Regions from separate parts of the Streptomyces sp. NPDC093085 genome, predicted to be linked through region 2. Evidence: riboswitches for the same ligand, from Rfam matches in the RefSeq annotation. Region 2 holds a riboswitch; each other region holds the start of a gene.
What was found. A riboswitch is a leader RNA that binds a small molecule or an ion and turns the genes downstream of it on or off. The one in region 2 is predicted to bind thiamine pyrophosphate.
Positions count from the first base shown of each region.

Region 1: another riboswitch for thiamine pyrophosphate. It lies ahead of thiC (phosphomethylpyrimidine synthase ThiC); the one in region 2 lies ahead of AB0O07_RS20325 (thiamine ABC transporter substrate-binding protein).
Region 3: another riboswitch for thiamine pyrophosphate. It lies ahead of thiO (glycine oxidase ThiO); the one in region 2 lies ahead of AB0O07_RS20325 (thiamine ABC transporter substrate-binding protein).

Region 1 covers NZ_JBFBFB010000016.1:74,518-84,527, forward strand. The annotation lists gene AB0O07_RS31505 (cytochrome ubiquinol oxidase subunit I) at 1-429, opposite strand, end outside; gene hisC (histidinol-phosphate transaminase) at 683-1,795, opposite strand; gene AB0O07_RS31515 (LacI family DNA-binding transcriptional regulator) at 2,269-3,381, shown strand; gene AB0O07_RS31520 (metallophosphoesterase) at 3,830-5,071, shown strand; gene AB0O07_RS31525 (hypothetical protein) at 5,221-6,063, shown strand; gene thiC (phosphomethylpyrimidine synthase ThiC) at 6,198-8,099, opposite strand; TPP riboswitch at 8,092-8,235, opposite strand; gene AB0O07_RS31535 (YibE/F family protein) at 8,377-9,741, shown strand; gene AB0O07_RS31540 (SsgA family sporulation/cell division regulator) at 9,835-10,010, opposite strand, start outside.
Region 2 covers NZ_JBFBFB010000006.1:344,901-354,910, reverse strand. The annotation lists gene AB0O07_RS20335 (ABC transporter ATP-binding protein) at 1-717, opposite strand, end outside; gene AB0O07_RS20330 (iron ABC transporter permease) at 717-2,330, opposite strand; gene AB0O07_RS20325 (thiamine ABC transporter substrate-binding protein) at 2,492-3,619, opposite strand; TPP riboswitch at 3,715-3,840, opposite strand; gene rlmN (23S rRNA (adenine(2503)-C(2))-methyltransferase RlmN) at 3,879-4,985, opposite strand; gene AB0O07_RS20315 (phosphatidate cytidylyltransferase) at 5,158-6,225, opposite strand; gene frr (ribosome recycling factor) at 6,225-6,782, opposite strand; gene pyrH (UMP kinase) at 6,910-7,674, opposite strand; gene tsf (translation elongation factor Ts) at 7,855-8,691, opposite strand; gene rpsB (30S ribosomal protein S2) at 8,784-9,671, opposite strand.
Region 3 covers NZ_JBFBFB010000003.1:273,641-283,650, forward strand. The annotation lists gene AB0O07_RS11990 (FAD-dependent oxidoreductase) at 50-1,213, opposite strand; TPP riboswitch at 1,380-1,493, shown strand; gene thiO (glycine oxidase ThiO) at 1,491-2,756, shown strand; gene thiS (sulfur carrier protein ThiS) at 2,753-2,968, shown strand; gene AB0O07_RS12005 (thiazole synthase) at 2,976-3,830, shown strand; gene pknB (Stk1 family PASTA domain-containing Ser/Thr kinase) at 3,942-5,936, shown strand; gene AB0O07_RS12015 (deoxyribonuclease IV) at 5,943-6,833, shown strand; gene AB0O07_RS12020 (sulfite oxidase-like oxidoreductase) at 6,946-7,578, opposite strand; gene bfr (bacterioferritin) at 7,735-8,214, shown strand; gene AB0O07_RS12030 ((2Fe-2S)-binding protein) at 8,244-8,480, opposite strand; gene AB0O07_RS12035 (class II 3-deoxy-7-phosphoheptulonate synthase) at 8,663-10,010, opposite strand, start outside.

The sequences.
Region 1 (10,010 bases), on a different contig from region 2:
GGAGAGGACCGTGCCGATCGAGACCATCCAGATGCAGGCGAGGTGGATCCGCTTCGGCAGCTTGTCCCAGCCGAAGATCCACAGCCCGATGAAGGTGGACTCGAAGAAGAAGGCGATCAGCGCCTCGAAGGCGAGCGGCGCCCCGAAGATGTCCCCGACGAAGCGCGAGTAGTCGGACCAGTTCATGCCGAACTGGAACTCCTGGACGATGCCGGTGACCACGCCCATCGCGATGTTGATCAGAAAGAGCTTCCCCCAGAACTTGGTGGCCCTGAGGTACTTCGGGTTCTCCGTGCGGACCCACGCGGTCTGCAACCCGGCGGTGAGCGCGGCGAGCGAGATCGTCAGGGGGACGAAGAGGAAGTGGTAGACGGTCGTGATGCCGAACTGCCAGCGCGCCAGGGTCTCCGGCGCCAGAGCGAGATCCACGTCTTCTCTCCTTACATCAAGCTGTCCCGTGCGACCGGTGGCGTACCGTCCGGTTTGACCGGGGCGTACCGTCTGGAAACGGACTAGCTTGTGAACGCGTTCACATTCACAAGCATTATGTCGCACATGCCTTCCGGATCTTCGAGCGGGGGGTCCCCTCCGTCGACTTCAAGCCAGACGCGCCGCGCGCGCTCACGTTTGAGGGGTGGCCCCCACCGGGACCACCCCTCAAACGTATGTACGTATGCAGCCCCTACAGCCCCTTGCGGAACGCCCCTGCCGCCTGGAGGAAGAGGTCGTTCGCCTCGGGCTCGCCGACCGTGACCCGTACCCCCTCGCCCGCGAAGGGCCGTACGACCACGCCCGCCTCCTCGCAGACCGCCGCGAACGCCGCCGTGCGCTCCCCGAGCCGCAGCCAGACGAAGTTCGCCTGTGTCTCCGGCACCGTCCACCCCTGGCCGACCAGGCCCGCGTACACCCGCTCCCGCTCGGCCACCAGCGCGCCGACCCGCCCCAGCAGCTCGTCCTCCGCGCGCAGCGAGGCGACCGCCGCCTCCTGGGCGATCTGGCTCACCCCGAAGGGGACCGCCGTCTTCCGCAGCGCCGCCGCCACCGGCTCGTGCGCCACGGCGAACCCGACCCGCAGCCCGGCCAGCCCGTACGCCTTGGAGAAGGTGCGCAGCACCGCCACGTTCGGGCGGTCGCGGTAGATCTCGATGCCGTCCGGCACCCCGCCCCCCTCGCCCTCGGCGGCGCGGATGAACTCGCGGTACGCCTCGTCGAGCACCACCAGCACATCGCCCGGCACCCGGTCGAGGAACCGTTCCAGCGCCGCCCTGCGCACCACGGTGCCGGTCGGGTTGTTGGGGTTGCAGACGAAGATCAGCCGGGTCCGGTCGGTGATCGCGTCGGCCATCGCGTCCAGGTCATGCCCCTCGCCCGGCGTCAGCGGCACCTGTACGGACGTCGCCCCCGAGATCTGTGTGATGATCGGGTAGGCCTCGAAGGAGCGCCAGGCGTAGATGACCTCGTCCCCGGGGCCCGAGGTGGCCTGAAGCAGTTGCTGGGCCACCCCCACGGATCCGGTGCCGGTCGCCAGATGCGTGAGCGGCACCCCGAACCGGTCCGCCAGCTCGTTCATCAGCCCGGTGCACGCCATGTCGGGGTAGCGGTTGAAGGCCCCGGCGGCCTCGACCGCCTGCTCCATCACCCCGGGCAGCGGCGGGTACGGGTTCTCGTTGGAGGAGAGCTTGTACGCGACGGGCCCGCCCGACGCGGCCGGCCGGCCCGGCTTGTACGTGGGGATGCCGTCCAGTTCGGCACGGAGCTTGGGGGTCGTCCGGAGCTTGGGGCTCGTCTCGCTCACCGGGGTCCTCCTCGGCCGTTCGGCGGTCGGCGGCCCGGTCCGTCCTGCCCGGTCCAGGCGCCATCGATGCCGCTCACCCTACGAGGAGCGGTGGCCAGGACGAACGCCGGGCACAGCTCCGCCCCCGACGCCGGGCGCGGAGGCCCCCTCCCGGGCGCGGACATCGCGGGGGAACCCGGGCGAGGGAACCCGGAGGAACGCGGGAAAAACAGGGGGAGCACTTCTCCCTCCGGCGTGCGCCGGTGGCTCGCGCCGTGGCGCGCATCCCTCGTAGAGGTGAGTTGAGACCTCTTCGAAACATGGGCCCCTCGGCAGGCCCATACCGTCCCTTACAGAGGAGACCATGGCAGAAACGATTAACTCCCTTGCCTTTCAAGGTCGTTGAGCCAGATATGTCTTGCAGAAACGTGCCTCCTGCCGGGTGCATATGCGACCGGCCCTACCCCCCGCGAGCGCCCTACTATCGGCTCGCCATGACAGCAGCAGGGAAACACCAGGTGAGCCGGACGGACACAACCCGCCGGGGAAGCCGGCAGAGTCGGGCGGGCATCCGGGACGTCGCCGCCGCCGCCGGTGTCTCCATCACGACTGTCTCGGACGCGCTCAACGGGAAGGGCCGGTTACCCGAGGCCACCCGGAGCCATGTCCGAGAAGTGGCGGAGCGCCTCGGCTACCGGCCGTCCGCCGCCGCCCGCACCCTCCGTACCGGCAAGTCGGGGCTGATCGGCCTGACCGTGACCACGTACGGGGATGAACCTTTCACCTTCACCGAGTTCGCCTACTTCGCCGAGATGGCCAGGGCCGCCACCTCCGCCGCGCTCGCCCGCGGCTACGCCCTCGTCATCCTCCCCGCGACCTCCCGCCACGACGTCTGGGCCAATGTCGCCCTCGACGGAACCGTGGTCATCGACCCCTCCGACCACGACCCCGTCGTCGCCGAACTCGTCCGCCAGGGCCTCCCGGTCGTCTCCGACGGCCGCCCCGCCGGCACCCTCCCGGTCACCGCCTGGGTCGACAACGACCACGAGGCGGCCGTCCTCGACCTGCTCGACCATCTCGCCGCCGCCGGCGCCCGCCGGATCGGCCTGCTCACCGGCACCACCACGGACACCTACACCCGGCTCTCCACCACGGCGTATCTGCGCTGGTGCGAGCGGGTCGGCCAGGACCCGGTCTACGAGTCCTACCCCGCCCACGACCCCTGTGCCGGGGCCGTCGCCGCCGACCGGCTGCTGGCCCGCCCGGACCGCCCGGACGCCGTCTACGGCCTCTTCGACCCCAACGGCACCGACCTCCTCGCGGCCGCCCGCCGCTACGGGTTACGGGTCCCCGAGGACCTGCTGATCGTCTGCTGCAGCGAGTCCACGGTCTACGCCTCCACGGAACCCCCCGTCACCACGCTCTCCCTGAAGCCCCGCCGCATCGGCACCGCCGTGATCCAGCTCCTCATCGACGCCATCGAGGGCGTCGAGACCGACCGGCCGGTCGAGCAGGTGATACCGACCGAACTGATCGTCAGGACCTCCTCCCAGCGCCGCCCGCCCCGCACCACGGTCAGCGCCCCCCGCTCCCCCGCGGGCGACTGAGGGGCCCGTACGGAACCGGCGTACGGAACCGGCGCAGGGAACGCCACACGGAACGCCGTACGGAACCGGGACGGAGCCGGGACGAAAGCGGGACGTGAACGGGGCGCGAGCGCGAGGTGAGCGCCCGCCGCCCCGCGTTTCCCCGGCCCCTACGGCGCCGTACGGGCCCGTACGAGGCCCCGAGGCGACCACCACGCCCCCGTACGACACCACCGGACCGGCTGATTCCGGCACCCCGCCGAACGGCCGGACCCTCGGCATTTCGGGCGATCGACGCGAAATCAGCCACCGAACCGGCGGTACGATCGGATTCACCACCCCTGGTGCGTCACAGAGGCCCGAGGTCATTCCTATGATGGGCGCACGACACCACGGACCTTCCCTTTTCCGCCGCCGGGCACAACCCGGGCGGGGCGGGCGGGCCCGAGAGGTGTACGGCGGCACGACGGTGGTGGAGGGGTCGATGACACAGGGGGCCGGTCAGGGACCCGTGGTGCGGACGGCGACGTTGCGCGACTTCCGCGTACCGCCCTACGCGCAGGTTCCCGTGGAGTCCGGAGAGCCGGCACCGCCCGGCCCGCCCAGCCCGGCGGGCCCGCCCGCCGCCGTACCCGCGCCGCCGCCCCCGGCCGCCCCGGCAGCGGCACCGGCGGCCCCCGCGCACGCCCCGCACCCCGCCGCCGGGCCGTCGGCACCGCCCCCGGCGCCCACGGGCCACCCCGGTGACGCGGTCCCCGCGGACGAGCCGCCGGAGGGGTACACACCGACCGAGCGCGACCTCCCGGTGATCACCATGGCCAACCGGGGCGACACCGTGCTGGTCAAGGTGGACGCCGCCGCCGAGAGCAGCGACATCGAAGGCCCCGGGCCGCTCTTCGTCGTCGGGGACGTCCACGGCTATCTCGACGAACTCGTCGCCGCCCTCACCGAACAGGGCCTGATCGACGCCGAGCGCCGGTGGGCCGCCGGCAACGCCCGCCTCTGGTTCCTCGGCGACTTCACCGACCGGGGCCCCGACGGCATCGGCGTCATCGACCTCGTCATGCGGCTCTCCGCCGAGGCCGCGGCGGCCGGCGGCTACTGCAAGGCCCTGATGGGCAATCACGAACTGCTCCTCATCGGCGCGAAGCGGTTCGGCGACACCCCCGTCAACTCCGGCGCCGGCACCGCCACCTTCCAGGCCGCCTGGATCCTCAACGGCGGCCAGCGCACCGACATGGAGCGCCTCCAGGACGTCCATCTCCAGTGGATGTCCCATCTCGACGCGGTCGTCGAGGAGGACGGGCATCTGCTGATGCACTCCGACACCACGGCCTATCTCGACTACGGCTCGTCCATCGACGAGGTCAACGACACCATCTACCAGATCCTGACGCGCAATGACGCCGACGAATGCTGGGACCTCTTCCGCAAACTCACCAAACGCTTCGCCTTCCGCGACGAAGGCGGCCCGGAGGCCGTACGGGAACTCCTCTCCCGGTACGGCGGAGGGCGAGTGGTCCACGGCCACAGCCCGATTCCCTATCTGCTCGGCGAAGTCGGCACAGAAGACGCGTCCGACGACGAAGGCGACACCGAGCCGGTGGTGGAAGGGCCGCACGTATATGCCGACGGGCTGGCCATCGCGATGGACGGCGGGGTGACGATGGCGGGAAAGCTGCTGGTCGCACGGCTTCCGCTGGCCAACTGATTCGATGTGGACAGGTGTTTTCCGGAAACCCCCTGTCACGGCACGCCAAAACCGCTCTACCATCTGCTTATCCGTAGCAGGCTCTCCTCCGTTTCCGCCGACTGCGGCTCGTACCTCACGGGCGCGACGGCCCTACGGAGTATCGGGGGATGCACATGAATAGCGCTCCGCACCTGCTGAGCGAGGATCGCGCGGATTTCGAGCGCATCCTCGACGATGTGCTGCGCAATGCGCACGAACGTCCGGACCTCGCCAAGGTCGGGCAGCGGCTCACCGCCGAGCAGTTGCGCACCCGGGCCCTCAACGCGACGGCCCGGATAGCCACGGCCGCCGCCGCCGAGTACGAGCATTACGCCACGCTCCGCGAGGAGTCCCGCGCGCCGGCCGCCACCACGCCCGACTCCGTACGGGACCCCGCCCCGGAGGAGCCGCCCGGCTCCGGCGCCGGACTCACGGCCGTCGTCAGCGTCCTGGTGCCGGTCCTCGGCGGGGTGGCGGCAGTGATCTTCCTCCTCGTCGGCTACCTCCTGAAGGCGCTCGACCCGCCGCCCGCCTTCGCGAGCAGCCTGGTCGCGGTCGGCTGGTTCTTCGCCGCCATCACCGCGATCGGCATCCTCGGCGCGGCGGTGGGGCTGCTGGTCACCGCCATGCGCAACAGCTCGACCGAACTGCCGGCCGACGAGACCGCGGGCCGCGAACCGCCCGACGAGGTCGCCCGCGCGCGCGAGGCCTGGCGCCACGCCCTGCTGGAGCGCGGCATCCTGCCCTTCCTGCGCAAGGCCCTCGACGACGCCGGTACGGCCCCGGCCGCCACGCCCGCGCCGACCCGGTCGGCGACCCAGCTCCCGAAGATCGGCTACAGCAGGCCGGACTTCTCCAGCCCCGACGACGGCTCCGACGCGGGCAAGCGGCCGAACTTCAGCAGCCCCGACTTCAGCGGCCCGGACTTCACCAGCCCCGACTTCGGCGGCCCGGAACACCGGCCGGAGTGACCCCGGCCGCCCCCGGAACGGCTCCGGGGTGCCCCTCGGGGTGACTCCGAGGTGACCGGGCCCCCGTCGAGGGCCGCCCGGTCACCCGGGACGGAGCGGCCCTCACCCGGCCTCGGGCCACGGCGCCCGGCGGCTCAGTCGGCCAGCGGCAGATAGACCCGGTTACCGGCCGCTGCGAACTCCTTGGACTTCTCCGCCATGCCCGCCTCGATCTCGGCCGCCGAGGCCGCCGTGGCCCCGCCCGGCCCCGTACCGCCCTCACCCGTACGACCCGGTTCCGTACCGTCGGCGCCGCTGCCGCCGGACAGGTCGTCGCCATGCCGGCGCCGGATGTCCTGCGAGATCTTCATCGAGCAGAACTTCGGACCGCACATCGAGCAGAAATGCGCCGTCTTCGCCGGCTCCGCGGGCAGCGTCTCGTCATGGAACTCCCGTGCCGTGTCCGGGTCGAGCGCCAGGTTGAACTGGTCCTCCCAGCGGAACTCGAAGCGGGCGTCCGACAGCGCGTCGTCCCACTCCTGGGCCCCCGGATGCCCCTTGGCGAGATCCGCCGCATGGGCCGCGATCTTGTACGTGATGACGCCCGTCTTGACGTCGTCGCGGTCCGGCAGCCCCAGATGCTCCTTGGGCGTGACGTAGCAGAGCATCGCCGTGCCCCACCACGCGATCATCGCCGCGCCGATCCCGGAGGTGATGTGGTCGTACGCCGGGGCCACATCGGTGGTCAGCGGTCCGAGCGTGTAGAACGGCGCCTCCTCGCAGATCTCCTGCTGGAGGTCGATGTTCTCCTTGATCTTGTGCATCGGCACATGGCCGGGTCCCTCGATCATCGTCTGGACCTGGTGGCTCTTCGCGATCGTGTTCAACTCGCCCAGCGTGCGCAACTCGGCGAACTGCGCCTCGTCGTTGGCGTCCGCGATGGAGCCGGGGCGCAGCCCGTCGCCGAGCGAGTACGTCACGTCGTACGCGGCGAGGATCTCGCACAGTTCGTCGAAGTTCTCGTAGAGGAACGACTCCTTGTGGTGTGCGAGGCACCAGGCGGCCATGATCGAACCGCCGCGCGAGACGATGCCGGTCTTGCGGCGCGCGGTGAGCGGTACATAGCGGAGCAGGACCCCGGCGTGGACCGTCATGTAGTCGACGCCCTGCTCGGCCTGTTCGATCACCGTGTCCTTGTAGATGTCCCAGGTCAGCTCCTCGGCCTTGCCGTCGACCTTTTCGAGCGCCTGGTAGAGCGGCACGGTGCCGATGGGCACGGGGGAGTTGCGCAGCACCCACTCGCGGGTGGTGTGGATGTTGCGGCCGGTGGAGAGGTCCATGACCGTGTCGGCGCCCCAGCGGGTCGCCCAGGTCATCTTCTCCACCTCCTCCTCGATGGAGGAGGTGACGGCGGAGTTGCCGATGTTCGCGTTGACCTTCACCAGGAACCGCTTGCCGATGATCATCGGCTCGCTCTCGGGGTGGTTGACGTTGGCCGGCAGGACGGCGCGCCCCGCCGCGATCTCGTCGCGGACGGTCTCCGGGGAGACGTTCTCGCGGATCGCGACGTACTCCATCTCCGGGGTGATCTCGCCCTGGCGGGCGTACGCGAGCTGGGTCACCGTCCGGCCCGCGCGGCCCCGGCGCGGCTGGCGCGGGCGGCCGGGGAAGACCGCGTCGAGCCCCCGCAGGTTCCCGGAGCCGCCCGGGAGGGTCCCGCCGCGCGGGGTGGTGTGCTTGAGCCCGTCGTCCTCGGGACGGGGCGCCCGGCCCGCGTACTCCTCGGTGTCGCCCCGGCCGATGATCCAGTTCTCCCGCAGCGGCGCGAGACCGCGGCGTACGTCGGTGTCGACGGCGGGGTCGGTGTACGGGCCGGAGGTGTCGTACAGCGTGACGTCCCGGCCATTGGTGAGGTGGACCCGGCGGACCGGTACGCGGAGGTCGGGGCGCGATCCCCCGACATACCCCTTGTGCCAGCCGACGGCCTCCCCGGTGGGGCGCGGGCCGTCCGTGCCCTCCTGGCCGGAGGCAGACAGATGTGTGTCCTGATCGGTCATGAGACCTACTCCCTACGCCGGCATTACCCGGTAACAGGTTCAGCGGTCGGCGCAGCGATGGTGTCCGGGAAGCGTCCCGGGACCTACACGTCAGCGCCCTCTCAGCCCGGTGCTCCGAGCTCCCGCGTGTGCAAAGGTTGCCTCCACGCTAGCGTCATATCGGGCACGCTGACCAGAGGGCCCTCCGCTTCCTCCGCCTTCTTGCGATGATCGGGCGGTGACCCCACCCACGCAGACTCACGAATCGCACGGCCACACGCACAGCCATGGCCCCGCCATGCCGGTCTCCCGGCACCTCCGCAAGGTGATCGCGGCGGTCCTGATCCCCTTCGCGGCGGCCGTCGTGGTCGGGCTCACCGTGCTCTGGCCGGGCGGCGCACCGGCGCACGAGCGGACCGGTGTGGGCTTCGACCGGCAGACGGTCGAGGGCCAGGTGGTCCAGATCGAGAAGATCCCCTGCAAGGACGTGAACGCCGGGCAGGTCCCGTCGACCGGTGACACCTCGACTCCGCAGGGCCGCGAGGCGGTGCAGGAGGAGACCGGCCAGTGTGAGAAGGCCACGATCGAGCTGACGAGCGGCAAGGAGAAGGGCCGCACCTTCATCGAGATCGTCCAGCCGGACGCGCCGCGGCAGTTTCACGTGAAACAGGGCGTTGTGGTCGCCTACGCGCCGGACGCTCCCCAGGATCTCCAGTACTCGGTCACCGATGTGGACCGGGAGTTCCCGATGCTCCTGCTGGCCGGGATCTTCGCGCTCGCGGTGGTCGTGGTGGGGCGGCTGCGGGGGGTCATGGCGCTGATCGCGCTCGTGGTCTCGTTCGCGATCCTGACGCTGTTCATCCTGCCGGCGATCCTCCAGGGCTCGAATCCGCTGGTGGTGGCGGTCGTCGGGGCGAGCGCGATCATGCTGATCGCGCTCTATCTCTGCCATGGTCTGACGGCCAGGACCTCGGTGGCGGTGCTCGGCACCCTGATCTCGCTGCTGCTGATCGGGCTGCTGGGGTCGCTCTTCATCGGCTGGGCGAGTCTGACCGGGAACACCGACGACAGCACCGGGCTGATCCACGGCCTCTACCCGGACATCGATATGAGCGGCCTCCTGCTGGCCGGTGTGATCATCGGCTCGCTCGGGGTGCTGGACGATGTGACGGTGACACAGACCTCGGCGGTCTGGGAGCTGCGCCAGGCGGACCCGACGATGGGGCCGCGCGCGCTCTACCGGGCCGGGATCCGGATCGGCCGGGACCATATCGCTTCGGTGGTCAACACCCTCGTCCTGGCGTATGCGGGGGCCGCCCTGCCGCTCCTGCTGCTCTTCTCGATCGCGCAGTCGAGCGTGGGGACCGTCGCCAACAGCGAACTGGTCGCGGAGGAGATCGTACGGACACTGGTCGGGTCGATCGGTCTGGTGGCCTCGGTGCCGGTGACCACGGCGCTGGCCGCCCTGGTGGTCTCCGCCGACCGGTCCGCCCCGGAGAACCCGGCAACCCCCTCCGCCGCCCCCGCACCCTCCGGTCCCTCCGGCCCGGGGACGGGTCCGGCAGCGGGTCCGGCGGCCGGTCCCGCCCGGGGGCCTCATGAGTCCCAGGGGATGCTCGTGCCGCCCGCTCCGGGGGGCCGGGGACACCGCCGGAAGAAGTAGCGACGGCGCCGCTGTTCGAGAACGCCCGGGGCCCTACCCGGCGGGGGTCATTTCGACACCGGAAATCACCCGGACGGCCCCCTCCACGGAGCCTCAGCCGGCGTTCTCCTCGGCGAGGATGCGCCCCAACTCCTCCTCCAGGCTGCCTTCGAAGTCGCTGAGCGCCCGCTCCTGACCGAGCGGGACCAGCCGGTCCGTACGGTCCAGGAAGGCCACCAGGGGCGCGGCGGAGACCCGGAAGAGCGCGTGGTCGTCACCGACCTGGAGCC
Region 2 (10,010 bases):
CGCGACGAAGGCGGAGGCGGGGCGCTGCCAGACTTCCAGCGGTGTGCCGTTCTGCGCGATCCGGCCTTCGCGCATCACCACGACGCGGTCGGCGAGCGCGAATGCCTCGCCCTGGTCGTGGGTGACGGCGAGCACGGTCGTACCCAGTCGTCCGAAGAGGCCGCGCAGTTCGACCACGAGGCGCTCGCGCAGGCTCCGGTCCAACTGGCCGAGCGGCTCGTCCAGCATCAGCAGCCGAGGCCGGGGCGCGAGCGCCCTCGCCAGGGCGACCCGTTGTTGTTCGCCGCCGGAGAGCGTGGTGACGGCGCGGTGTCCGGCGCCCGGGAGGCCGACGAGTTCGAGCAGTTCCTCGACGCGTCGCGCCTGCTCGTCGCGTGACCCACCGTGCATCCGCAGGCCGAAGGCCACGTTCCCCGCCACGTCGCGCTGGGGAAAGAGCTGGTGATCCTGGAACATCAGGCCGACGCCACGCCGGTGCACGGGTACGTACGACAGGTCGGTGCCGTCGAGGGTCACGCGCCCAGCGTCCGTGGCCTGGAGGCCCGCCACGACACGCAGCAGTGTCGACTTGCCACTGCCGCTCGGCCCGAGCACACAGACGATCTCGTGTTCGGCAACTTCCAGGTCCACCGCGTCGAGGGCCGCGCGCGGCACGGTGCCCGCGCGCGTGCCCGTACCGAACCGCACGGTCACGTCGGAGAGGGTCAGCAGGGGCATCAGAACTCTCCCGAGCGGTCGGTACGGATACGTTCGAGCGCCAGCAGCGACACGGCGCACACCACCATCAGGACGGTGGACAGTGCCATCGCCTGCCCGTAGTTGAGTTCGCCCGGCCGGCCCAGCAGCCGTGCCACCGCGACCGGGAGCGTCGGCCGGTCGGGGCGTGCGATGAACACTGTCGCGCCGAACTCGCCGAGCGATACGGCGAAGGCGAACCCCGCCGCAACCAGCGCGGCGCGCCCTACCAGCGGCAGATCGACCTCGCGCCAGACGCGCAGGGGGGAGGCGCCGAGGACTGCCGCCGCCTCGCGCAGTCGGCCGTCCACCGCGCGCAGGACGGGCAGCATGGTCCGTACGACGAAGGGGACACCCACCAGCGCTTGGGCAAGCGGTACGAGGATCCAGGACGCCCGCAGGTCGAGCGGAGGCTTGTCGAGGGTGATCAGGAAGCCGAAGCCGACGGTCACGGCGGAGACACCGAGAGGCAGCATCAGGAGTGCGTCGAAGCCCCGTACGAGGCGTCCTGCGCGGCGGGTCAGCGCGGCGGCGGCGAGGCCGCCGATCACTACCGCGACGGCCGTGGCGACCAGCGCGTACCGCAGCGAGTTCCAGACGGCCTCCAGCGGCGGTACGAGGAAGGTGCCCGCGCTCGCCTCGACGGAGGCGAGCGCCCGGTAGTAGGCGAAGCCGTACCCGTCGGGGCCTTGTAGGGAGCGTTCGACGAGCACGCCCAGGGGCAGCAGGATCAGCAGCGCGACGGTCGCGAGCACACCGGCCAGCAACGCCCACTGTCCCGCTCCGCGGGGCCGGTGCGCGGTCCGTGCCGGGTCGACGAGCTTCAGCGCGGTCTCCCGCCGCCGTACGGTGCCGGCGTGTACGGCGAGGACCGCCCCGACCGCCGCGAACTGCACGAGGGTCAGTACCGCAGCGGTGGGCAGGTCGAGGAGTTGGGCGGTCTGCCGGTAGATCTCGACCTCAAGGGTGGAGAAACCGGGGCCGCCGAGAATCTGCACGACACCGAAAGAGGTGAAGGTGAAGAGAAAGACCATCAGTGCCGCGGCGGCGACGGCGGGGGCGAGCGCGGGGAGCGTCACATGCCGCCACGCCCGGAGGCGCCCCGCGCCCAGTACGCGCGCGGCTTCCTCCTGGCGCGGGTCGAGCTGTGACCACAGGCCGCCCACGGTGCGTACGACCACCGCGTAGTTGAAGAAGACATGGGCCAGCAGGATCGCCCAGACGGTGGTGTCGAGCCGTATGCCCCACATGTCGTCCAGGAGTCCACCGCGACCGAGCAGCGCCAGGAAGGCGGTACCGACGACGACGGTGGGCAGCACGAAGGGCACCGTCACGGCGGCGCGCAGGACGTGTTTCCCTGGAAAGGCGAAGCGCGCGAAGACGTATGCGCCGGGCAGGGCGATCAGCAGGGTGAGCGCCGTGGAGGCGAGTGCCTGCCATGTGGTGAACCACAGGACGCCGAGAATGTCGGGGCGGCCGAGTACGTCGCCGACGCGGCCGAACTGCCAGGCGCCGTCCATCTTGAGGCCGCGGCCGACAATCGCTGCCACCGGGTAGGCGAAGAAGACCGCGAAGAAGGCGAGGGGCGCGGCCATGAGGGCGAGGCGTACGGCGCCGCCGTGGCCGCGCCGACGTCCCCGCCACCGCTCTCTGCGCCACGAGGCGCCCCGTACGGCGCCGCGCAGGCCGCCAGCGTGCCGTACGGGGCGCCGGGCGGTCTGGTCGTCCTGTGCTGCCCCGTCGGCCTTCTCCGGGGTTACTTCACGGCGAGTGAGGACCACGACTGAATCCACTGTTCACGGTTGGCCGCGATGCGTGTGGGCGCCACGGTCTCGGGCCGCTCGACGGTCGCGCCGAACTTCGTGAACAGTTCGGGCAGTGCGACGTCCTTGACCACCGGGTTGACGAACATGTTCAGCGGCATGTCCGCCTGGAACTTCTCGCTGATCAGGAAGTCCAGCAGAGCCTTGCCCCCCGCCACGTTCTTCGCGCCGTCGAGCAGACCCGCGAACTCCGTCTGCCGGAAGCAGGTGCCGGTGGAGACACCCGTCGGGGCCTGCTGGGGCTGCGGCTTCGCGTACAGCACCTCCACAGGCGGGCTGGAGGCATAGGAGACGACCAACGGCCGGTCGCCCTTGGCCTTCTTGCCACCGGCGGAGCCGGAGAAGCTCTCGTTGTACGCCTGCTCCCAGCCGTCGACGACCAGGACGCCGTTGGCCTTCAGCTTCTTCCAGTAGTCCTGCCATCCGTCGTCCCCGTAGTGCGCGACCGTGCCCAGAAGGAAGCCGAGGCCCGGCGAGGAGGTCGCGGCGTTCTCGGTGACGAGCAGGTTCTTGTACTGGGGCTTGATCAGATCGTCGAAGGACTGCGGCGGAGTGAGCTTCTTGCCCTCGAAATACTTCTTGTCGTAGTTGACGCAGATATCGCCGCTGTCGACGGGGGTGACGCGGTTCTTCTCCTTGTCGAGTCGCGCGCTCGCGTCGACCCGGTCCAGCCCCTTCGCCTCGTACGGTACGAACAGGTCGTTGTCGAGAGCCCGAGAGAGCAGCGTGTTGTCAACGCCGAAGAAGACGTCACCCTGAGGCGCCCCCTTGGTGAGGATCTCCTTGTTGAGCGCTTCGCCGGCGTCACCGCTCTTGAGGACCTTGACGGTGTAGCCGGTCTCCTTGGTGAACTCCTTGAGCACCTCGGGGGACGTGTTGAACGAGTCATGGCTGACCAGGGTGACGGTCTTGGACTCCGTACCGCTGCCGCTTCCGCCGTCGCCGGACGGGGCGGAGGCATCGGAGCCGCCGCAGGCCGCGAGGGTGGTGATGCCGAGCGCCACGGCGATCGCGGCGTACGCCGCCTTTCTGGCACCGGTACGCGTACGGGTGGTGCTCACTGGTTTTCCTCCTGGGGGTGTCCAGGAGAAGACGCCGCCCTGCCCGGAGCACGGCAGTCGACAAGGACGGCCGGTCTCCGGGCAGGGCGCAACAGCTTGAGTGATGTCCGAACTTCCTACCCAGAATGACCTGGGCAAGGTTCAGAGGGTCTGCGACCGCTGCCCGCTCTCACGGGCACATGCCGCACTCTCAGCGCTGTAGCGCTCCCCTGCCGGAAATATGCAATACGTTTCGGGGCTAGGTTACCCCTAGGACGCGCTAGCGCTCCGTGGCGGCCAACTGTCCGCACGCACCGTCGATCTCTTGGCCACGTGTGTCACGTACGGTGACCGGCACGCCGTGCGCCGCGATGGCCTCGACGAACTTCTTCTCATCCTCCGGGCGGGACGCCGTCCACTTCGACCCTGGGGTCGGATTGAGTGGGATCAGGTTGACGTGGACCCGCCTGCCCTTGAGGAGGCGGCCGAGACGGTCGCCTCGCCACGCCTGGTCGTTGATGTCGCGGATCAGGGCGTACTCGATGGAGATGCGGCGGCCGGACTTCTCCGCGTACTCCCACGCGGCGTCCAGCACCTCCCGTACCTTCCAGCGGGTGTTGACCGGGACGAGGGTGTCGCGCAGCTCGTCGTCGGGGGCGTGCAGGGAGACCGCGAGCCGGCATTTGAAGCCCTCGTCGGCGAAGCGCAGCATCGCGGGGACCAGGCCGACCGTGGAGACGGTGATTCCTCGCTGCGAGAGCCCCAGGCCGTCCGGCTCGGGGTCGGTCAGGCGGCGGATCGCGCCGACGACACGCTTGTAGTTGGCGAGCGGCTCGCCCATGCCCATGAAGACGATGTTGGAGAGCCGCGCCGCGCCGCCGGGCACCTCGCCGTCGCGCAGGGCACGCATCCCGTCGACGATCTGGTGGACGATCTCCGCGGTGGACAGGTTGCGGTCCAGGCCGGCCTGTCCTGTCGCGCAGAAGGGGCAGTTCATGCCGCACCCTGCCTGCGACGAGATGCACATGGTGACCCGGTCCGGATAGCGCATCAGGACGGACTCGACGAGGGTGCCGTCGTGCAGCCGCCAGAGCGTCTTACGGGTCGTGTCGTCGTCGCACGAGATATGCCGTACCACCGACATCAGGTCGGGCAGCAGCTCCGTCGCGAGTTTCTGCCGCGCGGTGGCCGGGATGTCGGTCCACTGCTCGGGGTCGTGCGCGTACCGCGCGAAGTAGTGCTGCGACAGTTGCTTGGCGCGGAAGGCCTTCTCACCGATGGCGGCGACCGCCTCGCGGCGCTCGGCGGGGGTGAGGTCGGCGAGGTGCCGCGGCGGCTTCTTGGCTCCGCGGGGCGCGACGAAAGTGAGTTCTCCGGGTGCAGGCATGGTCCGTCCAGTGTCGCAGACGGTGCCCGGTGCCCCGTATGCCGATCGCGGCGGGCATACGCGAGGGGGGTACGCCGCACCGTGGCGGACGTACCCCCTTCGCCGAAACCGGCACGCGCCCCGTACGGGGCGCGCGGCGGTCCCCTTCATGCCCGGGGACCGCCACTGTCTTTCATGCCCCCACGAAGAGCACCAGGAGCAGCCAGACCACCGGCGCCGTGGGCAGCAGCGAATCGAGCCGATCCATGATGCCGCCGTGCCCCGGCAGCAGGGTGCCCATGTCCTTGATCCCGAGGTCGCGCTTGATCATGGACTCGCCGAGGTCGCCGAGTGTGGCGCTGGCCGCGACGGCGAGGCCGATCAGCAGACCCTGCCACCAGGCTCCGCCGTCGATCATGAACTCCATCAGGAGCGCGCCGGCCACCATGGCGAAGCTGACGGCGCCGCCGAGCCCCTCCCAGGTCTTGCCGGGGCTGATGCGCGGCGCGAGCTTGTGCGTGCCGAAGCGCCAGCCGACGGCGTACGCGCCGGTGTCGCTCACGACGGTCAGCACGAGGAACATCAGCACCCGCTGCGATCCGTCGCCCGCTGTGAGCATCATCGCGACGAACGTCGCGAGGAAGGGTACGTAGAACGCGGCGAAGACCCCGGCCGTGACGTCCTTGAGGTAGCCCTCGGGCGGCTCCGTCATCCGCCAGATCAGCACGGCGAGCGCGGTGAGGGCCATCGCGACCCAGGCGCCCTCCGCGCCGCGCGCGTACCCGGCGACGACCATGGCTGCGCCGCCCACGGCGAGCGGTACGAGCGGTGCCTTGATGCCCTTCTTCTCGTCGAGTCGCGAGGTCAGCTCCCACAACCCCACGACCACGGCGATCGCTATGACACCGATGAACACGGCCTTGACGATGAAGAGCGAGGCGGCGACCACCGCGCCGAGCCCGACACCGACCCCTATGGCCGCGCGCAGATCGCGGCCGGCCCGCTTCTTCGGCGGGGGCTGCGGGGGAACGGCCATGGGCTCCTGCGGCGTCTCGTCACGGAACGGGGGGCCGCCCGGTCGAGCAGCCCCCCGGTCGTCGTTGTGGTCCCCGCCGTTCGCGGGTTCGTCGGGCACGATGGGCATGGGCCGAGTCTGCGATGCGGGCTGCTCATCGTATGCGGGACCCGCCGGGGCAGCCCCCTGGTCGGTCGGTCCCCAATAACCGGCTGTCGGCGAGGCACCCCGGGAAGAGTCGTTCATCAGACTTCGAGCAGCTCGGCTTCCTTGTGCTTGAGCAGCTCGTCCACCTGCGCGACGTACTTCGCGGTGGTGTCGTCGAGCTCCTTCTCGGCGCGGCGTCCCTCGTCTTCGCCGACCTCGCCGTCCTTGATCAGCTTGTCGATGGTCTCCTTGGCCTTGCGGCGGACGGCGCGGATCGAGATCCGCGAGTCCTCGGCCTTGGTCTTGGCGACCTTGATGAACTCCTTGCGGCGGTCCTGCGTCAGCTCCGGGAAGACCACCCGGATGATGTTCCCGTCGTTGCTCGGGTTGACGCCGAGGTCGGAGTCGCGGATGGCCTGTTCGATGTTGCGCAGCGCGCTCTTGTCGAACGGGGTCACCACGGCCATGCGCGCCTCGGGCACGGCGAACGAGGCGAGCTGGTTGATCGGGGTGAGGGCACCGTAGTAGTCGGCCACGATCTTGTTGAACATCGCCGGATGCGCCCGCCCGGTGCGGATCGCGGCGAAGTCGTCTTTGGCGACCAGGACGGCCTTCTCCATCTTCTCCTCGGCCTCAAGGAGGGTCTCTTCGATCACCACTTGCTCCTGCGTGTCTTGAGTGGGTCCGGCATGCTTGCCGGCCGGCGGAACCTGCGTCGCGTCTTGTCCTGCACGGTGTCCGACCGGCAGGGCTTTGTCCATCCCCGTGCGGGGCCGCCCGGAATCAGCTCCGGGTGCCCTGGTCGCTCACGAGAGTGCCGATCTTCTCACCCTTGACGGCGCGTGCGATATTGCCTTCCTTCAGCAATTCGAAGACAAGGATCGGCAGCCGGTTGTCCTGGCACAGCGTGATAGCGGTCATGTCGGCGACGCGCAGATCGCCGGCGATGACCTCGCTGTACTCAAGTGCGTCGAACTTGACCGCGTCGGGGTTGGTCTTGGGGTCGGAGTCGTACACCCCGTCCACGCCGTTCTTCCCCATCAGCAGCGCCTGGGCGTCGATCTCCAGGGCCCGCTGGGCGGCGGTGGTGTCGGTGGAGAAGTACGGCATGCCCATACCCGCGCCGAAAATGACGACGCGGCCCTTCTCCAGATGGCGTACGGCCCTCAGTGGAATGTACGGCTCGGCGACCTGCCCCATGGTGATGGCCGTCTGGACGCGGGAGTCGATGCCTTCCTTCTCCAGGAAGTCCTGAAGCGCCAGACAGTTCATGACCGTACCGAGCATGCCCATGTAGTCGGAGCGTGCCCGGTCCATGCCGCGCTGCTGGAGTTCGGCGCCGCGGAAGAAGTTCCCGCCGCCGAGGACGACCGCGATCTGGGCGCCGTCGCGGACGACGGCGGCGATCTCGCGGGCGATGGCGTGGACGACGTCGGGGTCGACTCCCAGCGCCCCGCCGCCGGCGAACGCCTCACCGGACAGCTTCAGCATGAAGCGGCGCTTCGTGCTGTCGTCGGTCTTCTCGACGCTCTTGTCGGCCTGTTCCATGGAGATCTCCTCGTGCACATACGAAGAAGGCCATTGCCGGGGGTCCTTACGGTTCCCTGTGCGGCAATGGCCTCCTCGTCAGATCTGCGGTCGCCCGGCCGCCTACGAAGCAATGCCGTCAGGCACGCGCGAGCGACTGCCTCCGACCCTATCGGGGTCTTTGGTTGATCGCGTACGGGCTCAGATGCCGACCTTGATGCGCGAGAAGCGCGTCAGGGTGACGCCGGCCTCGTCCAGGATCTTCTGAACGGACTTCTTGTTGTCCTTGGCGAAGGCCTGCTCCAGAACGACGTTCTCCTTGAAGAAGCCGTTGACGCGACCCTCGATGATCTTCGGAAGGGCGGCCTCGGGCTTGCCCTCCTCGCGCGACGTGGCCTCGGCGACGCGGCGCTCCTTCTCGACCGTCTCGGCCGGGACCTCGTCACGGTTGAGGTACGTCGGCGCGAACGCGGCGATGTGCTGCGCGATGTCCTTGGCGACCTGGGCGTCTTCCTTGTCCAGCTGGACCAGGACACCGACCTGGGGCGGGAGGTCGGGCATGGTGCGGTGCATGTACGCCGCAACGTAGCCACCGGTGAACTGCGCGAAGCGGTCCAGGACGATTTTCTCGCCCAGGTTCGCGTTCGCCTCGTCCACGTACGCCTGGACGGTCTTGCCGGCCTCGATCTCGGAGGAGAGCAGGGTGTCCAGGTCGGCGGGGGACGTCGCGGCGACGTGCGCGGCGAGCGCGTTGGCGACGGCCTGGAACTTGTCACCCTTGGCGACGAAGTCCGTCTCGCACTTCAGCTCAAGGAGGACGCCGGAAGTCTTGTCGTCGGAGATGAGGGAGACGACAGCGCCGTTCTCGGCCGAACGGCCTTCGCGCTTGGCGACGCCCTTCTGGCCCTTGACGCGGAGCGTCTCGACAGCCTTGTCGACACTGCCGTCGGCCTCTTCCAGGGCCTTCTTGCAGTCCATCATGCCGGCGCCGGTGAGCTCGCGGAGCTTCTTGACGTCAGCGGCGGTGAAGTTCGCCATGATCTGTAATTCTCTTTCGAAGGTCTGAAAGATCTACGGGTGGACGGCGGGGACCGATGGCCCCCGCCGTCAACTGCCGAACCTGGTGAAGGTCAGGCCTGCTCGGTGCCGGCGGCCGGGGCGTCGGTGGCCGGGGCCTCGGTGGCCGGGGCGGCGGGCGCCTCGGCGGCGGCCTCGGCCGGCTTCGCGGCGTCGTCCTTCTTCTCGCCTTCGAGCAGGTCGCGCTCCCACTCGGCGAGGGGCTCGCCGGCAGCCTTCTCGCCCGGCTTCGAGTCGCCGGTGGCGACGCCGGAGCGGGCGATGAGGCCCTCGGCGACGGCGTCGGCGATCACGCGGGTCAGCAGGGTGACGGAGCGGATCGCATCGTCGTTGCCCGGGATCTTGTAGTCGACCTCGTCGGGGTCACAGTTGGTGTCGAGGATCGCGACGACCGGGATGTGGAGCTTGCGCGCCTCGCCGACGGCGATGTGCTCCTTCTTGGTGTCCACGATCCAGACGGCGCTGGGCACCTTCTGCATCTCGCGGATACCACCGAGGGTCTTCTCCAGCTTGGCCTTCTCGCGCGAGAGGACCAGCAGCTCCTTCTTGGTGAGGCCGGAGGCGGCCACGTCCTCGAAGTCGATCTGCTCAAGCTCCTTCAGACGCTGAAGGCGCTTGTAGACGGTGGAGAAGTTGGTGAGCATGCCGCCCAGCCAGCGCTGGTTGACGTAGGGCATGCCGACGCGCGTCGCCTGCTCGGCGATGGCTTCCTGCGCCTGCTTCTTCGTGCCGACGAACATGATGGAACCGCCGTGGGCGACGGTCTCCTTGACGAACTCATAGGCGCGGTCGATGTACGACAGCGACTGGAGCAGGTCGATGATGTAGATGCCGTTGCGCTCCGTGAAGATGAAACGCTTCATCTTCGGGTTCCAACGACGGGTCTGGTGACCGAAGTGGACGCCGCTTTCCAGCAGCTCCCGCATCGTGACGACGGCCATGGCCGTACTCCTTGAGATACTCGGTTGTCGCGCCCGCCGGACGGCAGTCGCGCCTGACGCCCCGAGCGCGCTGTGCCACGGAAGAGCCCGAGACCGAGAAGCGCAGGCATCGGCACGGAGAGGCCGATGACGGGGCGTGCGAAGTCGACCCGGTGACCCGGATCGCCACAAGAAGTGTACGGGACCTTCGCACCCCCGGGTGACGGCGTTATCCACAACCGGTCGGTTGTCCACAGATCCGGTTCATGATCAGCGCGGTCGGGCCGTTCTGGTCCACGGTGTATCGCATGATCACCCATCGATTCACCCGCCGTTCGCGTCTCCCGCGCCTGCTCGCCC
Region 3 (10,010 bases), on a different contig from region 2:
GACCGTACGCACCGTGACATACCGGACGGTACGTGCGGGCCGGGAGCGGCTAGCGCACCGCCTTGCGGAGCGGTACGGACGGATCGGCCGCCCGTTCCGGGTCGATCCTGGCGCCCGCCTCGATCAGCTTTCTGCCCTGGGCCAGGTCGCGGGGGCGCCCGACCGCCAGCAGGGCCCTCAGGACGCCGTCGCGCAGCCAGAGCACCGACCAGGCCGCCCCCTCGGGGTCGCCGCGCCGTACCAGCGTGTCGGCCGCCGCGTGGTGGCCCGCGTACTGGACGAAGCGGCCGAACTGCTCCGACCAGAAGTACGGCACCGGGTCGTAGACCGGGTCGCTCTCGCCGAGGATGTGCGCGGCGACGGTGAGCGGGCCCTGGAGCGCGTTGTCCCAGTGGTGGACGAGCAGCCGCTCCCCGTAGCGGGCGGACGGGAAGGAGGCGCAGTCGCCGACCGCGTGGACCTCGGGGAGCGAGGTGCGCAGCCGCTCGTCGGCGGTGACCGAGCCGTCGGCGCCGAGCGCGATACCGGAGCCCGCGAGCCACCCCGTGGCGGGCCGGGCGCCGATGCCCACGACCACCGCGTCGGCGGTGAGCCTGCGGCCGTCGGCGAGGACCACCGCCCCCGGCTCCACGGCGGCCACCCGGGCGCCGGTGAGGAGTTCGGCACCGCTCTCCGCGTACCAGCCGGCCATCGGGCCCGCGACCTCGGCGGGGAGGGCGGCGGCGAGCGGCAGGTCCGCCGCCTCCACCACCGTCACGGCGCACCCGGCCTCGCGGGCCGCCGTGGCGAACTCGGCGCCGATCCATCCGGCGCCCACGACCACCACCCGGCGCCGCTCCCGGAGCACGGGGCGCAGCAGCGCGGCGTCGTCGAGCGTGCGCAGCGCGTGGACGCCGGGCACCCCGTCGGTACCGGGCAGCGCGACCGGTTCGGCGCCGGTGGCCAGGACGAGCGTGGTGTACGGGAGCGGTCCCGCGTCGGTGTCGAGTTCATGGTCGGCGGGGCGGAGGCCGGTGGCGGCCACCCCGAGCCGGAGATCGACGGAGAGGGCGCCGAAGTCGATGTCGAAGGCGGAGCCCTCGGCGGTGCCGAGCAGGACGGCCTTGGAGAGCGGGGGCCGGTCGTACGGCGGATGGGGTTCGGCGCCGATCAGGGTGACGGGGCCCGCGTACCCCTTCTCGCGGAGTGCCACGGCGGTCCGGACCCCCGCCATGCCCGCGCCGACGACGACCACTCCGGGCCCTTCGGGCCCCTGCTGTCCCTGCCGCTGTCCCTGCCGCTGCTCGCTCACCCGATCACCTTAGACAGCCGGTGCGGGCGGGCCGCCGGGCGGGAAGCTCCCTTACCGCGCTCCGCACCGCGCGTTAGGCTGGCGGTCGACACTACCTCGCGGGAGCCCGGACGCACCGGGCTGAGAGGGAGGCTGGAGCGGCCTCCGACCGTCCGAACCTGATCCGGGTCATGCCGGCGAAGGGAGGGGCTGGACGCCCATGCGGTCACCCACGCGGTCACCCGCGCACTCACCCACACACTCGTTCACGCACTCGTCCGTGCGGACCTCCGCGTACGACGTCGTGGTCGTCGGGGGCGGGATCATCGGCCTGGTCACGGCGTGGCGCGCGGCGCTGCGCGGGCTGCGTACGGCGGTGGCGGACCCGGATCCCGGCGGCGGCGCCGCGCGGGTCGCTGCGGGCATGCTCGCGCCCGTCACCGAACTCCACTACGGCGAGGAGACCCTGCTCGGGCTCAACCTCCGCTCGGCGGAGCGGTATCCCGCGTTCGTCGCGGAGCTGGCGGAGGCGAGCGGCCGGGAGACCGGCTACCGCGCCTGCGGCACGCTCGCGGTGGCGCTCGACGCCGACGACCGCTCCCAGCTCCGTGAGCTGCACGCGCTCCAGCTCCGCTCGGGGCTGGCGTCGGAGTGGCTCTCGGGGCGCGACTGCCGGCGCCTGGAGCCGATGCTCGCGCCGGGCGTACGCGGGGGGCTGCGGGTCGACGGCGACCACCAGATCGACCCGCGCCGGCTCGCCGCCGCGCTGCTGACGGCGTGCGAGCGGGCCGGGGTGGCCTTCCACCGGGCCCGGGCGGCGCGGCTCTCCGTGGTACGGGACCGGGCCGCCGGGGTGGTGCTGGCGGACGGGGCGGCGCTCGGCGCGGACCAGGTGGTGCTGGCGGGCGGCAGTCTCAGCGGCCGTCTCGCGGGGGTGCCGCCGGCGGCGGTGCCGCCCGTACGGCCGGTCAAGGGGCAGGTGGTGCGGCTGACGGTGCCGGGCCGGTACGCGCCGTTCCTCTCCCGGACGGTACGGGCCGTGGTGCGGGGCGGCCCGCTCTATCTGGTGCCGCGCGAGAACGGCGAGCTGGTCGTCGGCGCCACCACCGAGGAGCTGGGGTGGGACACCACGGTCACCGCGGGCGGGGTGTACGAGCTGCTGCGCGACGCGCATGAACTGGTGCCCGGCATCACCGAGTTGCCGCTCACCGAGACCTGCGCGGGGCTGCGCCCCGGGTCGCCGGACAACGCGCCGCTGCTCGGCCCCACGGTGCTGCCGGGGCTCTCGCTCGCCTCCGGGCACCACCGCAACGGGGTGCTGCTGACCCCGGTGACCGGCGATGTGCTGGCGGCCGTCCTGACCACCGGCGAACTCCCGCCCGAGGCGGCGCCCTTCACGCCGCTGCGCTTCTCCCCCGACGGCTCCGCCGCCCCCCTCACGCACTCCCCCGTATCCGTACCCGCCTCCAGGGAGCGCTCCGTATGAACACCGCATGGGTGCACGTCTCCGTCAACGGCGAGCGACGTGCGTTCGCCGCCTCTACGACGCTCGACGCCGTCATCGCGACCTTGACGGTGGCGCCCTCCGGGGTGGCCGCCGCCGTCAACGAGACGGTCGTTCCCCGTACCCGCTGGTCCGGTACCGCCCTCTGCGACGGCGACCGGGTGGAAATCCTCACCGCCGTACAAGGAGGCTGACAGCACGATGACCGACAGCACGACGGCCGGCGGCTCCGCGGCCGACAGCACGAGGGCCGGCAGCACCCCGGCCGACGATCCGCTCACCCTTGGTTCCGCGCTCTTCGGCTCCCGCCTCATCATGGGCACGGGAGGGGCGCCCAGCCTGGAGATCCTCGAACGGGCCCTGATCGCCTCCGGCACCGAACTCACCACGGTCGCCATGCGCCGCCTCGACCCGACCGTGCAGGGCTCGGTGCTCTCCGTACTGAAGCGGCTCGGTATCCGCGCGCTGCCCAACACGGCGGGGTGTTTCACCGCCGGGGAGGCCGTCCTCACCGCCCGGCTCGCCCGCGAGGCGCTGGGCACCGACTGGGTGAAGCTGGAGGTCGTCGCGGACGAGCGCACCCTGCTGCCCGATCCGGTCGAACTGCTGGACGCGGCGGAGACCCTGGTGGACGACGGGTTCACGGTGCTCCCGTACACCAACGACGACCCGGTCCTCGCCGCGAAGCTGGAGGACGTGGGATGTGCGGCGATCATGCCGCTGGGCTCCCCGATCGGCTCCGGCCTGGGCATCCGCAATCCGCACAACTTCCAGTTGATCGTGGAGCGCGCCACGGTCCCGGTGATCCTTGACGCGGGCGCGGGCACCGCGTCCGACGCGGCGCTCGCGATGGAGCTGGGGTGCGCCGCGGTGATGCTGGCGTCGGCGGTGACCCGGGCGCAAGAGCCGGTGGTGATGGCCGAGGCGATGCGGCACGCGGTGGCGGCCGGCCGGCTGGCCCGGCTGGCCGGCCGGATCCCCCGCCGCCACTTCGCCGAGGCCTCCTCGCCGGTGGCCGGGGTGGCGGCCCTGGACCCGGAGCGGCCCGCCTTCTGACCCCGTACCGTCCCCGCACGCCCGCCGGGCTGTCACAGGTCGGCCTCAGTCCGGTGCCCGCTCCGCCCCGGGGGATCTGGAGTGTCGGCGGCGGCTCGTAGACTCGGCGGCGTGGATACGACCCTTCAGGACCCCATCGTCGGGCAGGTGCTCGACGGCCGCTACCGCGTCGAGGAACGGATCGCGGTCGGCGGCATGGCCACGGTCTACCGGGCGCTGGACACCCGGCTCGACCGGGTCCTGGCCCTCAAGGTGATGCATCCGGCGCTCGCGACGGACGCCACGTTCGTGGAACGGTTCATCCGCGAGGCCAAGTCCGTGGCCCGGCTCGACCACCCCAACGTGGTCGGCGTCTTCGACCAGGGCGCGGAAGGCGCGTACGTCTACCTGGCCATGGAGTACGTGGCGGGGTGCACCCTGCGCGATGTCGTACGGGAGCGCGGCGCGCTGCGCCCCCGGGCCGCGCTGGACATCCTGGAGCCGGTGCTCGCCGCGCTGGGGGCCGCGCACCGGGCGGGCTTCGTCCACCGGGACATGAAGCCGGAGAACGTGCTGATAGGGGACGACGGCCGGGTCAAGGTCGCCGACTTCGGGCTGGTCCGGGGCGTCGGGGAGGTCACGAACACCACGGGGACGGTGCTCGGCACGGTCTCGTATCTCGCGCCCGAGCAGATCGAGTACGGCACATCGGACACCCGGGTCGACGTCTACGCGTGCGGGGTGGTCCTCTACGAGATGCTGACCGGCGCCAAGCCGCACATCGGGGACACCCCGGCGCAGGTTCTCTATCTCCATCTGAACGAGGACGTGCCGGCCCCGTCCGCCGCCGTCCCCGGGCTCGCCCCTGGACTGGACCGGCTGGTCGCGACGGCCACCGCGCGCGACCCGGAGGACCGGCCGCTGGACGCGGTGGGACTGCTGGCGCTGACCAGGGCGGCCCGCGCGACCCTCACCGACGCGCAGCTCGACGCCGTACCGCCGCGGGCGAAGCCCGAGCCCGAGGAGGGTCCGGGCTCCGACGGCCGGACGACGGTCATCCCCCGGATCCGGCCCGTCGAGGACCCCGAGGCCGGCGGGGACGCCGGGGGGTTCGCGGAGGAGCCGGACACCGCGCGGGTGGCGCGCGTGCAGCACACCAGCAGGCTGGAGCCGGTACTCCCCGAGAGCGCGGCGCCGCCCCGGGGGCCCCGGTACGGGGCGCGGGGGCCCGGCGGCGGGCGGCCGCGCCGGGTGGTGCTCGCGGTGATCGCCGCGGTGCTGCTGGTGCTCGGGGCGGGTGCGGGCGTCTGGTACATCAACGCGGGTCAGTTCACCACCGTGCCCTCGGTGCTCGGCCGGAGCGAGGCCGACGCGCGCGCCCGGCTCGCCAAGGAGGGGCTGGACACGGAGGTCACCCGGGACTTCAGCGACACCTACGACCGGGGCACGGTCATGCGGACCGACCCGGAGCCGCGCGCCCGGGTGCGCGGCAGCGGACCGGTGACCGTGGTCGTCTCGCGCGGCCCGAAGATCGTCCAGGTGCCCGATGTGGTGCGCAGGAGCCTCGACGAGGCGCGCTCCGACCTGAAGAAGGCCGGTCTCGCCGCCGGGCTCGTCACCCGGGAGTTCAGCGAGGATGTCCCCCGGGGCTCCGTGATCAGCTCCAAGCCGGGGGCCGGGACGGAGATCCGGCCGGACTCCGGGGTCGCGCTGGTGGTCAGCAAGGGCGCCGCCATCGAGATGCCGGAGGTGACCGGTGCGACGGTGGCCGACGCCACAGCCCGGCTGGAGGACGCGGGGCTGAAGGTGAGGATCGCCCCCGGCCAGGTGAACTCCTCCTTCGACGAGGGCACGGTCGCCCAGCAGTCGGCGGCCCGGGGCACCCGCCTCGCGGAGGGCGACACGGTCACGCTGACGGTCTCGAAGGGGCCGCGGATGGTCTCCGTACCGGATGTGACCGGGAAGGGCTCCGAGGAGGCGCGGAAGGAGCTGGAGGCGGCGGGCTTCACGGTCAAGGTCGAGAAGAGCTTCCCGTTCCTCGGCGACACCGTGGGCGAGCAGTCCGTCCCCGGCGGTCAGCAGGCCCCCGAAGGCTCCACCATCACCATCAAGACCAAGGGACTCTAGAACCACATGCGCCACCCTGTCGGCCCGCGCGACCGCGCCGGCCAGCGCAACCCTGTCGGCTCCCATGTGCCCGTGGCCGGCGGGCTCGCCACGACCGGTCTGGCGTTCGCGCGGGAGCTGGGCGCGGAGACCGTGCAGGTCTTCGCGGCCAACCCGCGCGGCTGGGCGACGCCCGCCGGGAACCCGGCGGAGGACGAGCGGTTCCGTACCGCGTGCGAGACGGCGGGGATGCCCGCGTACGTCCACGCCCCCTACCTGATCAACTTCGGCTCGCACACGGCGGCGACCGCGGAGAAGTCCGTGGAGTCGCTCCGCCACAGCCTGCGGCGGGGCCGGGAGATCGGCGCGCTGGGGGTGGTGGTGCACACGGGGTCCGCGACCGGCGGCCGGCCGCGCGAGGTGGCGCTGGCGCAGGTACGGGAGCTGATGCTGCCGCTGCTGGACGAGCTGACCCATGACGACGACCCGCGCCTGCTGCTGGAGTCGACGGCCGGCCAGGGCTTCTCGCTCTGCTCGCGGACCTGGGACTTCGGCCCGTACTTCGCGGCGCTGGACGCCCACCCCAAGCTGGGGATCTGCCTGGACACCTGCCATGTCTTCGCGGCGGGCCACGACCTGGCGGGCCCGCACGGGATGCGGCAGACGCTGGACCTGCTGGTGGAGACGGTCGGCGAGGGACGGCTCGGGCTGATCCACGCCAACGACTCCAAGGACGTGGTGGGCGCGCACAAGGACCGGCACGAGAACATCGGCGCGGGCCGGATCGGCGCGGAGCCGTTCCGCGAGCTGTTCACGCATCCGGCGACCGAGGGCGTGCCGCTGGTGATCGAGACACCGGGCGGCAAGGAGGCGTACGCGGCGGACCTGGCGCTCCTCAAGAGGCTGCGCGACGGCTGACGGGCGGGGACGGGCGACTGACGGGCGAGGGCGGGCGGCCGAAGGGCGGGATCGGGCGGCGGAAGGGCGGGCGGCGGACGACCGGACCGCCTGCGCGTCTCTCCGGGCCGGGTCAGAGCTCCGGGCCCTCGCCCGGGAGCTCCTGGTACGAGTAGCGCTGCTCGGCCCAGGGGTCGCCGACATTGTGATAGCCGCGCTCCTCCCAGAATCCGCGCCGGTCGGCGGTCATGTATTCCACGCCGCGCACCCATTTGGGGCCCTTCCAGGCGTAGAGGTGGGGCACGACGAGCCGCAGCGGAAATCCGTGTTCGGCGGTGAGCAATTCACCGTCGCGGTGGGTGGCGAAGATCGTACGGCCGGAGAGGAAGTCCGCGAGGCGGAGATTCGAGCAGAATCCGTACTCGGCCCAGACCATCACATGGGTGACATCGGCGGCGGGCGGTGCGAGTTCCGCGACCGTACGGGCGGCCACCCCGCCCCATTCGGCCCCCAGCATGCTGAATTTCGTGACGCAGTGCAGATCGCCCACGACGGTACGGAAGGGCAGCGCCGAGAACTCCTCGTGGTTCCAGCAGTGTTTGTCGCCGTCGGCGGTGGCGCCGAAGACCCGGAACTCCCAGCGTTCGGGCCGGAACTTCGGTACGGGGCCGTAATGGGTGACCGGCCAGCCGCGCTGGAGCCGCTGGCCCGGCGGTAGCTCGGACTCCTCCGGCTCCCGACGCTCCCGGCTCTCCGGCTGACCCATGCCTTCCATGGTGACAGACCGGGAGGGGTGGTGATGACCAGGTACGGCGCGATTCGGGCAACTCCTACTAAGCGTGCACTTACTGGACGGGTTCCTGATCGCGGTGCGAGGATGCGCGCATTCCGCTCCGCCACCGGCTTGGAAGGAGTCCGCGCGATGCAGGGCGACCCCGAGGTCATTGAATTCCTCAATGAGCAGTTGACCGCCGAACTCACGGCGATCAACCAGTACTTTCTCCACTCGAAAATGCAGGAGAACTTCGGCTGGACGAAACTCGCCAAGTACACCCGGGCGGAGTCGTTCGACGAGATGAAGCACGCCGAACTCCTCACCGACCGGCTGCTGTTCCTGGAGGCGCTGCCGAACTATCAGCGGCTCTTCCATGTCCGGGTCGGCCAGACGGTCACCGAGATGTTCCAGGCGGACCGGCAGGTCGAGGTGGAGGCGATCGACCGGCTCAAGCGCGGAATCGACGTCATGCGCGCCAAGGGCGACCACACGTCCAAGGGAATCTTCGAATCGATTCTGGAGGACGAGGAGCACCACATCGACTATCTCGACACCCAGCTCGAACTGATCGAGAAACTCGGGGAGCCGCTCTACATCGCTCAGCTCATCGAGCAGCCGGACAGCTAGGCGGAAAGAGGCCGGCGTCCCTTACGCGGCTACGCGGCCTCGTCCAGGGCCGGCGCGGCGGGCGCGGCCCGCTCCAGCAGCTCGCGGCGCGGGCAGGCGGTGGCGCGGCCCAGGAGCGACTGGATGCGCCGTACGCACGAGCCGCAGTCGGTGCCGGCCTTGCTGGCCGAGGCGATCTGGCGGGGCGTGCAGGCCCCGGCCGCCGCGTGTTCCCGTACCTGGTTCTCGGTGATCCCGAAACAGGAGCAGACGTACACGCGGTTCACCTCCCGACGGGATCGCTTCCGGGTCACTTCCGGATCGCTTCTGACACGGCCACCCCGCAGATCGGTGAGGCTAACCTAACCTTACCCGTCATACCGGATACGGGGAACCTCCGGAAAGGCCGGTGGGGCGCGGATCACATGCGTCAACCTGTGATCCGCGCCCCACCGCTCTCACTCTCCGGTCACTGGTCCCGGTACATCTCCGCGACCAGGAAGGCGAGGTCCAGCGACTGGCTGCGGTTGAGCCGGGGGTCGCAGGCCGTCTCGTACCGCTGGTGCAGGTCGTCCACGAAGATCTCGTCGCCGCCGCCCACGCACTCGGTGACATCGTCGCCGGTCAGCTCGACGTGGATGCCGCCCGGGTGGGTGCCGAGCGCCTTGTGGACCTCGAAGAAGCCCTTGACCTCGTCGAGCACGTCGTCGAAGCGGCGGGTCTTGTGGCCGGAGGCGGCCTCGAAGGTGTTGCCGTGCATCGGGTCGGTCACCCAGGCCACCGTGGCGCCGGACGCGGTCACCTTCTCGACCAGCTCGGGGAGCTTCTCCCGGACCTTGTCGGCGCCCATCCGGACGATGAAGGTGAGCCGGCCCGGCTCGCGCTCCGGGTCGAGCCGGTCGATGTACGTGAGCGCCTCGTCGACCGTGGTCGTGGGGCCGAGCTTGATCCCGATGGGGTTCTTGATCTTCGAAGCGAACTCGATGTGCGCGCCGTCGAGCTGCCGGGTGCGCTCACCGATCCACACCATGTGGCCGGAGACGTCGTAGAGGCCGCCGGTGCGGGAGTCGATCCGGGTCAGCGCCGACTCGTAGTCGAGCAGCAGCGCCTCGTGGGAGGCGTAGAACTCGACGGTGCGGAACTCTGCCGGGTCGGTGCCCGCCGCCTTCATGAAGTTCAGCGCGTTGTCGATCTCGCGGGCGAGCTGCTCGTAACGCTGGCCCGACGGGGACGACTTGACGAAGTCCTGGTTCCAGGCGTGCACCTGGCGCAGGTCCGCGTAGCCACCGGTGGTGAAGGCGCGCACCAGGTTCAGGGTGGCGGCGGAGGCGTGGTACATCCGCTTCAGCCGCTCGGGGTCGGGGACCCGGGACTTCTCGTCGAAGGCGAAGCCGTTGACCGAGTCGCCCCGGTACGTGGGGAGCGTCACCCCGTCGCGGGTCTCCGTGCTCTTGGAGCGCGGCTTGGAGTACTGCCCGGCGATCCGGCCGACCTTCACGACCGGCACGGAGGCCGCGTAGGTGAGGACGGCGCCCATCTGGAGCAGGGTCTTGAGCTTGTTCCTGATCTGGTCGGCGGAGACGGCGTCGAACGCCTCCGCGCAGTCCCCGCCCTGGAGCAGGAACGCCTCGCCCTGGGCGACGGCCGCCAGCCGGGCGCGCAACTGGTCGCACTCGCCCGCGAAGACCAGCGGCGGATAGCCGGCCAGCTCCGACACGACCTCACGCAGGGCTTCCCGGTCCGGATACTCCGGCTGCTGGGCAGCGGGAAGATCTTGCCAGGACGGCACGGAGCCGGCGGAGTTCTCAGCGTTCACA